DNA from 4 places in the Solwaraspora sp. WMMD791 genome. Region 1 is predicted to be linked to each of the others. Evidence: riboswitches for the same ligand, from Rfam matches in the RefSeq annotation. Region 1 holds a riboswitch; each other region holds the start of a gene.
The links. A riboswitch is a leader RNA that binds a small molecule or an ion and turns the genes downstream of it on or off. The one in region 1 is predicted to bind cyclic di-AMP.
Positions count from the first base shown of each region.

Region 2: another riboswitch for cyclic di-AMP. It lies ahead of O7623_RS11035 (hypothetical protein); the one in region 1 lies ahead of O7623_RS17710 (hypothetical protein).
Region 3: another riboswitch for cyclic di-AMP. It lies ahead of O7623_RS28580 (NlpC/P60 family protein); the one in region 1 lies ahead of O7623_RS17710 (hypothetical protein).
Region 4: another riboswitch for cyclic di-AMP. It lies ahead of O7623_RS20635 (C40 family peptidase); the one in region 1 lies ahead of O7623_RS17710 (hypothetical protein).

Region 1 covers NZ_CP120737.1:3,979,489-3,981,683, reverse strand. The annotation lists gene O7623_RS17710 (hypothetical protein) at 1-992, opposite strand, end outside; cyclic di-AMP (ydaO/yuaA leader) riboswitch at 995-1,132, opposite strand; gene O7623_RS17705 (TrkA family potassium uptake protein) at 1,396-2,133, shown strand.
Region 2 covers NZ_CP120737.1:2,509,816-2,512,010, reverse strand. The annotation lists gene O7623_RS11035 (hypothetical protein) at 1-910, opposite strand, end outside; cyclic di-AMP (ydaO/yuaA leader) riboswitch at 983-1,112, opposite strand; gene O7623_RS11030 (cation diffusion facilitator family transporter) at 1,281-2,189, opposite strand.
Region 3 covers NZ_CP120737.1:6,335,617-6,337,811, reverse strand. The annotation lists gene O7623_RS28585 (DUF6232 family protein) at 1-338, opposite strand, end outside; cyclic di-AMP (ydaO/yuaA leader) riboswitch at 813-955, shown strand; gene O7623_RS28580 (NlpC/P60 family protein) at 966-1,928, shown strand; gene O7623_RS28575 (sigma-70 family RNA polymerase sigma factor) at 2,073-2,195, opposite strand, start outside.
Region 4 covers NZ_CP120737.1:4,648,751-4,650,945, reverse strand. The annotation lists gene O7623_RS20635 (C40 family peptidase) at 1-886, opposite strand, end outside; cyclic di-AMP (ydaO/yuaA leader) riboswitch at 892-1,034, opposite strand; gene O7623_RS20630 (C40 family peptidase) at 1,290-2,195, opposite strand, start outside.

The DNA.
Region 1 (2,195 bases):
TTGGTGTGGTCGCTGCTCGGGTCGCCGCCAGCGCCGCTGTAGGAGCTCCAGCCTGTCGTCGGTGACCAGAACTGGCGGTACCAGATCACGTAGAGGATGCCGAGTTTGTCGGCGTTGCGGACCAGGAACGCGGTCAGGTTGTTGCCGTAGAGCCGGGCGTCGCCGGTGGCGTCGCCGCCGAATCCGCTGGACTGCATGGAGAAGTCGCAGGCCCGGCCCTTCGGGTGCTCGAACGGACCACCGGGTCGGAAGCAGGAGACGAAGCGGGTGAAGCCGGCCTTCTTGGCCTCGTTGAGCGCGTGCATGGTCCGAGGGGTGATGCAGCCGCTCGTGGTGGGGTCGTCCAGGCTGCACGACTCGGACGGCCAGGAACCGTTCGCGTTGCGGGGTGCCTGAGCGGCGACCGGCGAGGTGGCCGAGACGAACCCGTTGGTGGCGACCGCGCCGACCAGTTGCAGGGCCTTCTCCGCCTCCTTCTTCTGACGGGACATCACCTCGAGCTGCTGTTCCTCACGGGTCACCTCGGCCTCGATCGCCGCGACGGCCCGGGCGGCCTGTTCGCGGGCCTCGTTGAGCTCGCGGACCCGCTTGTTGTCGTGCATGGCGATCATGTCCAGGCCCTCGGCCCGGTCCAGCAGATCGTCCGGGCTGGCGCTGTTGAGCAGCACCATCACCGGGGTGATCCGGCCGAGACGGTACGAATTGGAGGCGACCTCGCCGATCTGCGGGGTGAGCGCCTCCAGTCGTTCCTCCACCTTCTCCAGTTCGAGGTTGAGCTGAAGTTGCCGCTTGCGTGACTCCTCGACGGCGGCCTTTGCTTCGACGAAGCCTCGGCTGGTCGACTCGATGACGTCGCTGAGCAGTGGCTGCGCACCTTCGTCCGAGGGGTCCTGGGCGGCGGCCGGGGTGGCGACGACCAGGCCGGCGAGCAAGGTGGTCACGGCGGCCAGTGCGGCGGTGAACGGAACCCGCCGGTATAGGGGTGCGGTCATCCTGTTCCTTTCCTTGGCCGCCGACCGAGTTAGCTGACGGGTTCGGGACGGAACGATCCCTACCGCGACGTCGCGGATTCACCCCGGTGGAAACGTGGTTCCCCGGCTCACCCCGAAGGACGATTAGGCGGCGGTCACCGCCGGCACCGGTGGGTGCCGCCTGGCGGAGACCGCCGGCAAGCTTACCGGATCGGTGACCGGCGACAACACCTCGACGACCGTCGTTGACCAGGGAGAATTCCGTTACTGGACAACGACTTTGGGTAATGTCCACTTTCTGCATCGGCGGGCCTACGGCATGTCGTGGCCGGCTGTGTCGATAGAGCTGCGGCCGAGGGGTACAACTGCCTAAAATACGACAGAAGTTGAAAATAGGAAATAACACCTCTGGATTGATTCCCTGATGGCAGACGACCTGTCCCTGGCGGCAGGCGACCCGTCCCTGGCCGACGTCGGCGGCAGCGCTGCCGGCGTGGCCGACGGTGACGACGGCGTCGCCGACGACAGCGTGGCCGTCATCGGCCTGGGTCGCTTCGGTGGCCAGGTGGCGCTGTCGCTGTGCCGGCTCGGTCACCAGGTGCTCGGCATCGACGGCGATCCCCGCCTGGTGCAGCGCTGGACCGACCGGCTGCCCCGAGCGGTCGAGGCGGATCCTACTGACGAACAGTCCCTGCGACACCTCGGCGTGGCCGACTATCCGTGCGCGGTCGTCGGCATCGGTGCCGACATCGAGGCCAGCATCCTGACCGTCGTGGCGTTGACCGAGATCGGCGTACCGGAGATCTGGGCGAAGGCCATCACCGCCAAGCACGGCCGGATCCTCGCCTCGGTCGGTGCCCACCACGTGATCTTCCCGGAGGCCACCATGGGCGACCGGGTCGCGCACCTGCTGGCCAGCCGGATGCTCGACTTCATCGAGTTCGACGACGGCTTCGCGATCGCGAAGGTGTGCGCGCCGGTGGAGAGCGCGGGCCAGACCCTGGCGCAGGCCCGGCTGCGGCAGCGGTACGGCATCACCGTCGTCGGCATCAAGGAACGTGACCAGCACCTGCGGTACGCCGTACCGGACTCGGTGATCCCGCCGGACGCGCTGCTGATCGTCGCCGGGTCGACCGCGGACGTGCAGCGGTTCGGCGGCTGACCCTGGGATCCTGGGCGTAACCGTCTCGTCACGCCTTCATTTCGTGAGCTGATCAGGCTCTG
Region 2 (2,195 bases), 1.5 Mb from region 1:
CCCCGCCGCTGGCCACCCCGCCGAAGCCGTTGGGTTGGGCCGCGAAGTCGCACGCCCGGCCCTTCGGGTGCTCACCCGAGCCGCCGTTGCGGAAGCAGGAGACATAGCGGGTGAAGCCGGCCGCCTTGGCCTGGTTGAGCGCGTGCAACGTACGCGGGGTGATGCAGCCGGAGGTGGTCGGGTCGTCGACGTTGCAGGACTCGCTCGGCCAGGAGCCGTTCGCGTTGCGGGGTGCCGGCGTCGCCGACGCGCTGGCCGACCCGGATCCGGACGAACTCGATCCCGACGAACCTGAGCCGGACGAACCTGAGCCGGAACTGTTCGCCGCCTCGCGCTCGGCCTGCTCACGGGCCTGCTCCTCGGCGGCGACGGCCACCGCCAGGGCCCGTTCGGCCTGCTTCTTGCGCTGGTCCATGATGGTCAGCTGCTTGCGCTGCTCGCGGATCTCGTTCTCGATGGCCGCCTTCGACCGGGTCACCTGGTCGCGGGTCTGGTACAGCTCGCGCAGCTGCTTCTCCTCGTTGGCGGTCACCGCGCTCAACGCGGCGGCGCGGTCGATGAATCCTTCCGGCGAGGTGCTGTTCAGCAGCGCCGAGACCGGACCGAGCCGGCCGTTGCGGTAGGCGCGGTCGACGAGGTGGCCGACGTTGGTGTTGCGGACCTCGAGTTCGGTCTCGACCTCGGCCAGCCGCGCGGTGAGTTGTTTCTGCCGCTTGCCGGAGTTGTCGAGCGCGGCCTTGGCGTCGATCCAGCCGCGCGAGGCCGCCTCGAGCTCCTTGCGCAGGCTCGGGGTGCCGCCTTCGTCGTCGGCGTCGGCGGGAGCGTAGGCGGGTAGCGCGGCGCCGGCCGGCGCCGGTGCACCAACCGGCGCTCCGGTGACGGCGATCAGGATCGCGGCCAGCGGCACCAGGCGGGCAAAGCGGTTCTTCCGCCCCGGCGTCGCGCGCCGGGGCCGTTCGGGGAGCGGGTACGTCACCGTGCAGGTTCCTTCCGTCAGCCGCCGACCGGGTTAGCTGACGGGTTCGGGACGGAAGATCCCTACCGCTGACGCGGATGCACCCCAGGAACATGGTTCCCCGGCTCGCCGTATGGCGATTAGGCGACGGCCTTCGCGGGCGCCGGAGGGGCGCCGCCCGGACGAAGACCGAGGCTGAGGCTACCGGTCCGGTCGCCATCTGTCGCGAGATCGATGACCATATTATGTCTAGATAAATCGGAAATAAAGGTACATCATCGTTGTTTGTGTCGCGGGAAGGTCACGAAACTTAAGCATCCGCTAATCACCAGTCCGCCGGTCCGCAGGGGTCCGCAGGTGACAGTGGCTCGACCTGCAGCGTTGCGTGGTCGATCCCGAACTCTTCGTGCAGTGCCTGCCGGGCGTCGCGCAGCACTCCGCCGACCTCGGCACCGGCCACGGTGGCCAGATGCGCCGAAGCCACCTCCATCCCCGGGGTGAGAGTCCAGACGTGCAGGTCGTGCACGTCGCACACGCCCGGTACGGCGGCCAGCCGGGCCCGCACCCGGGGCACGTCGACGTGTTCCGGTGCGGCCTGGACCAGCACCCGCAGCGCGGAGCGGGCCAGCCGCCAGGTCCGGGGCAGGATCAACGCTCCGACGGCGACGGCCACCACTGGGTCGGCGTACCACCAGCCGGTGGTGGCGATCACGAGGGCCGCCACGATCACCCCGACCGAGCCGAGTAGATCGCCGAGCACCTCCAGATAGGCGCCCCGGACGTTGAGACTCTCTTTGGCGCCGGAGCGCAGCAGCCCGAACGCGACCAGGTTGGCGACCAGTCCCGCCACCGCCACCACCAGCATCGGGCCGGCGGGCACCGGTTCCGGGTCGGCGAACCGGTGGACCGCCTCGACCATGACGTAGCCGGCGACCCCGGCGAGCAGCACCGCGTTCGCCAGGGCGGCGAGCACCTCGAGTCGGTAGAGGCCGAAGGTGCGCTGCGGATCGTCGGACGCGCGGCGGGCGGCGGCGATCGCGGCCAGCGCCATGCCGATGCCGAGGACGTCGGTGAACATGTGTCCGGCGTCGGAGAGCAGTGCCAGGGAGCCGGTGAGCAGCGCGGCCACCGCCTCGACGACCATGAAGACCGCCAGCAGGACGAACGCGACCCACAACCGCCCGTAGTGTCGCTGCCCGGCGGTGCCCGCACCGTGATCGTGTCCCGCACCCATCCCGGT
Region 3 (2,195 bases), 2.4 Mb from region 1:
ATGACGACGGTCACCGCCACCATCCGCCCGGTCAACCGGTCCCGGGCGCCACGGGCGGTGCGTAGTTCGGTGAGGTCCCGGATCGCGAACCGACGCCCGGCGACGACGAACCAGTCGGCGGTGACGCAGATGCCGGGCTGGCGGTAGAAGGTCGGCCCGGCGGCGGCGGGTCGGGTCACCGGGCTGCTGGCGCCGGGCGCCGCGCCACGGGCGGGGGGCCGGCTGCTGGATGTCCTGGGGATCAACGGTGTCGTGGTGCTGCTGCGGTCGCCCGGCCGGGCGACCCGGCGAACGGTCGGGGATCCGCGTAGTGGCGGGGTCCGGCGGGTGGCACGCATCGGCTGCCTCCGAAGGTCGGGTACGGCACTGACCTTGCGCGTCCATTGTGCAAACGGCGAGCTACTCGATGGAAGATACGCATTCTGCCACCTAGCTGATTGACGTACGGCAGGACGCTTCCTGGACTCCGATACGACACTTTTGTTCTTATTTACCCTAGTGGATGCCCACCAGCAACAGCGTAGAGCGACTTATGGAGCATTTCACCCAGTCGATCGAAACCTCGCGCCAGGTCACCGCGTGACCACCGCGCGAACCCACTCGCCCCACCATTGAATGACACAGCGCCACCACACGCTACGTACAGTGACTACTGGCACCACTTCACCATTGCCGATGCCACGGATCACGACGAGTGAGGCTTTCCGCGAGCAACCGTTGCGGCTAGGTTAGATCCGCTGGTCCGGTAACCAGTCACCGACCCCGGTGACGCCGGCCCGGTGCCGCCGAATCGCCATCCAGCAATCACTGAAAGTAGTTGTGCGGTGATCGCGTGGTGGTGACCCGGGGACCCACCGAGCAAGTCTGGGGTGAATCCGCGTGCCCGCACGCGGTAGGGCGACACCTTCCCGCCCGAATCCGTCAGCTAACCCGGTAGGCGGCGTGGGAAGAAGGGTTCTGCGTTCTTGTCAACAGCGCGGATTCTGCTGCGTACCCTCGTGCTGGCCAGCGTGACCGCCGGGCTGGTGGTTCCGGCCGTCGCCGTCTCCGCCCAGCCCTCGGTCAGCGAACTCACGCAGCAGATCAACAAGGAATCCGAGGAACTGGCCAAGGTCGTCGAGTCGTACAACCGGCTCACCGAGGAGTCCAAGGCCACCCGGGCGGCGGTCGAGGAGCTCGACACCAAGCTCGGCCCGCTGCAGGACGAGCTGGCCCGGGCGGAGATCGAGGTCGGACAGATCGCGGTGACCGCCTACAAGTCGGGCGGGCTGAGCACCGCCAGCGCACTGCTCGACAGCGGCTCGTCGGACGGCTTCCTGGACCGGCTGGGCACCCTCGACCACCTCGCGCGGGACCGTCAGCAGCGGCTCAGCAACTTCACCAGTACCCAGGTGACGTACCTGGCCGAGCAGGAGAAGCTGCAGGCAGCGCTCGCCAAGCAGGAAGCCCAGGTCAAAGAGCTCGCCGACCGTAAGAAGTCCATCGAAGCCGACATCGACAAGCTGATGGACAAGCGGGAGGAGGCCTACGGTGCGGCAACCGAGTCCGGCTCGTCGTACTCCGGCGAGATCCCGTCGGTCGCCGGTGCCGCCGGCGTCGCGGTCGAGTTCGCGTACGGCGCCATCGGCAAGCCGTACGTGTGGGCGTCCAGCGGGCCGAACGGCTACGACTGCTCCGGCCTGACCCTGGCGGCCTGGCGGGCCGCCGGCAAGAGCCTGCCGCACAACGCCGCCATGCAGTGGGACCGGGTCGCGAAGATCAACCGCGGTGACCTGGCCCCGGGCGACCTGGTGTTCTACAACAACCTCGCCCACGTCGGCCTGTACGTCGGCGACGGCAAGGTCATCCACGCACCGACGTTCGGCCGTACCGTCGAACTGGCCAGCGTGGACATGATGGCACCGTACGGGTACGGCCGGGTGCGCTGACCGACCGGCACCGACACGACGGCCCGGCATCCGGAACCGGATGCCGGGCCGTCGTCGTGCCGGGGGCCGTCGTCGGTGTCACGGGCACTGGCACCGGCCAGAGGTGCAGGTGGCCTCAGCCGGGGTGATCAGGCCCGTCCGGGCTCACGCCGCCTGCAACCCTTCGGCCCGGGCCAGCTCACGCAGCCGGCCGAGGGCCTGGATCTCCAGCTGGCGGATGCGTTCGCGGGACAGCGAGAACCGCGAGGCGACCTCGGTGAGCGAGTG
Region 4 (2,195 bases), 670 kb from region 1:
GGCGCAGCTCGTCACGACTGATGTTCCTGGTCACCTGCCGCTGGCGTGCCGCGTTGTGCGGCAGTGAGACGCCGCCCTGCCGCCAGGCGGCCAGGGTCAACCCGGAACAGTCGTAACCGCTCGGGCCGGCGGACCCCCAGATGTACGGCTTGCCGATCTGCGCGCAGGCGAAGGTGACCGCCTTTCCGGCGGCTCCCCCCGGGTAGGTCGCCGGGCAGGGCGCCGGGCGCAGCGAGCCCAGGCTGGTGGACGATCCGTACGCCTGCAGTCGCAGCTCCTGCAGCCGGTCGACCTCGGCGTCGATCTCCTTGGCCTTCGCGGACAGCTGCGCCTCGGTGCTGGTCAACTCGACGATCAGCTGGTCCAGCGGTGCCTTCTCCGCGGCGTACTGCTCCTTGAGGTCGACCACGGCCTGGACGTCACGGGCCTGCCGGCGGGCGAACTGGTCGAGCAGTTCCAGCTGGTCGGCGAGGTGGGTCGGCTTGCCGCTGGTCAGGATCGCGCTGAACGCCGACGGGCTGCCGCCCTTGTACGACCGGGCGGCGAACTCGCTGACCCGGTCCATCGCGAGGTCGATCTGGACCTGCAGCGGCTGGATCTTCTTCTGCAGAGCATCGGCCTGCTTCTTTTTCGCAGCAAGGTCCTGCCGTACGGCGTTGTGCCGTTCGATGGTGGGCTCCAGTTCGGCCCAGACCTCGTCGATCTGCGCTTCGATCTCGGCCACGGTCTGCTGCGCCTGGGCGGGTGCGGGTGCGCCGGTCAGCAGCATGCCGACGCCGGTGGTGACCGCGATTGCCGCGCGGAGGACGCGTCGATGGGTGTTCGGGACCGTCCGGAGGTGGTCCTGGTCGGACCATCCGGGTCGCCGAGGGGCTGTCGTAGCCACCGGACTCCTTCTCCCCAGACCGCCTACCGGGTTAGCTGACGGGTTCGGGCGGAAAGGAGACGCCCTACCACAGACGACGCTGTGGATTCACCCCGGTTCCGTGGGTCCCCGGCTCGCCGTGTCGCTGACGATTTGGCGGTGTCAGGCCGAGGTCAACCGGGCTGGTTGACGTCCTCCCGACTCGACGATCCCCAAGGGTAGAGAGAGCCGTTCTCGTCACGCAAGCGAGATGACTACTCATTTCTCAACGTACTCGATCGATTGCTATTCGTATATCACCCGCCGTCGTTCACGCGTTCGAAGAACGAGGTCCGGGCCGGCCCGAAAGTGCCGGTCCGGACGATCGATGATCGCCGACCGCCCCGCACTTTCGGACCGTACCGACCGACGTTGACCTGCACGTTCAGCCGACCCGCTTGAATCCGACCACCGGCATGTTGTCGATATTCTCCATTTGCACGGGTTGTCCCGGGCGCGGCGCATGCACCATCATGCCGCCACCGATGTATAGACCGACGTGACGCAGATCACTAAAGAAGAAGACAAGATCACCTGGACGTGCCTCCGACCGGCTGACCGACTGACCCTGGTTCCACTGCGCGCCGGTGAAGTGGGTGAGCCCGACACCCGCACTCGCCCACGCGTACTGCGTCAGACCTGAGCAGTCGAACGCGTTCGGGCCGGTGGCACCCCAGACGTACGGCTTGCCGATCTGTGCGCACGCCGTACCGACCGCGACCCCGGCCGCCCCGCCGACCGACTCGGCCGGGCATGGCCCGGACGCTCCGGAACCGCCCGAGTAGCCGGTGGTCCGGTACGCGGCCAGCCGCGCCTGCTCCAGCCTGTCGATCTCGGCGTCGATCGTCTTGCGCTTCTCGGCCAACTCCTCGTCCTGCGCCTTCTGCTGCGCGATCAACTCGTCGAGGGCCTGCCGCTCGGCAAGGTAGCGGTCCCGGGTCTCGACCACCGCTGCGATCTGCTGCTGACGCCGCTTCGAGATCCGGTCCAGTACCAGCAGTTGATCGGCGAGACTGGTCGGCGAACCGGTCTTCAGCAGCGCGTTGAGTTCGCTCGACGGACCGGTGCGGTAGTAGCTGTTGGCCACCTCACCGATCTCGTCAGCGGCGAGACTGGCCTGCAACGACAGTGGCGCGATCCGCTTGTCGAGTTCGGCGGCCTTTTTCTGGTTGGCCTTGAGTTCGCTGCGAACTTTGTTGTACTGCTCGATCACCGGTTCCAACTTCAGCCACTGGGCGTCCAGCTCGGCTTCGATCTCCGCCAGAGAGGGTTGGGCGGCCGCCGGGGCAGC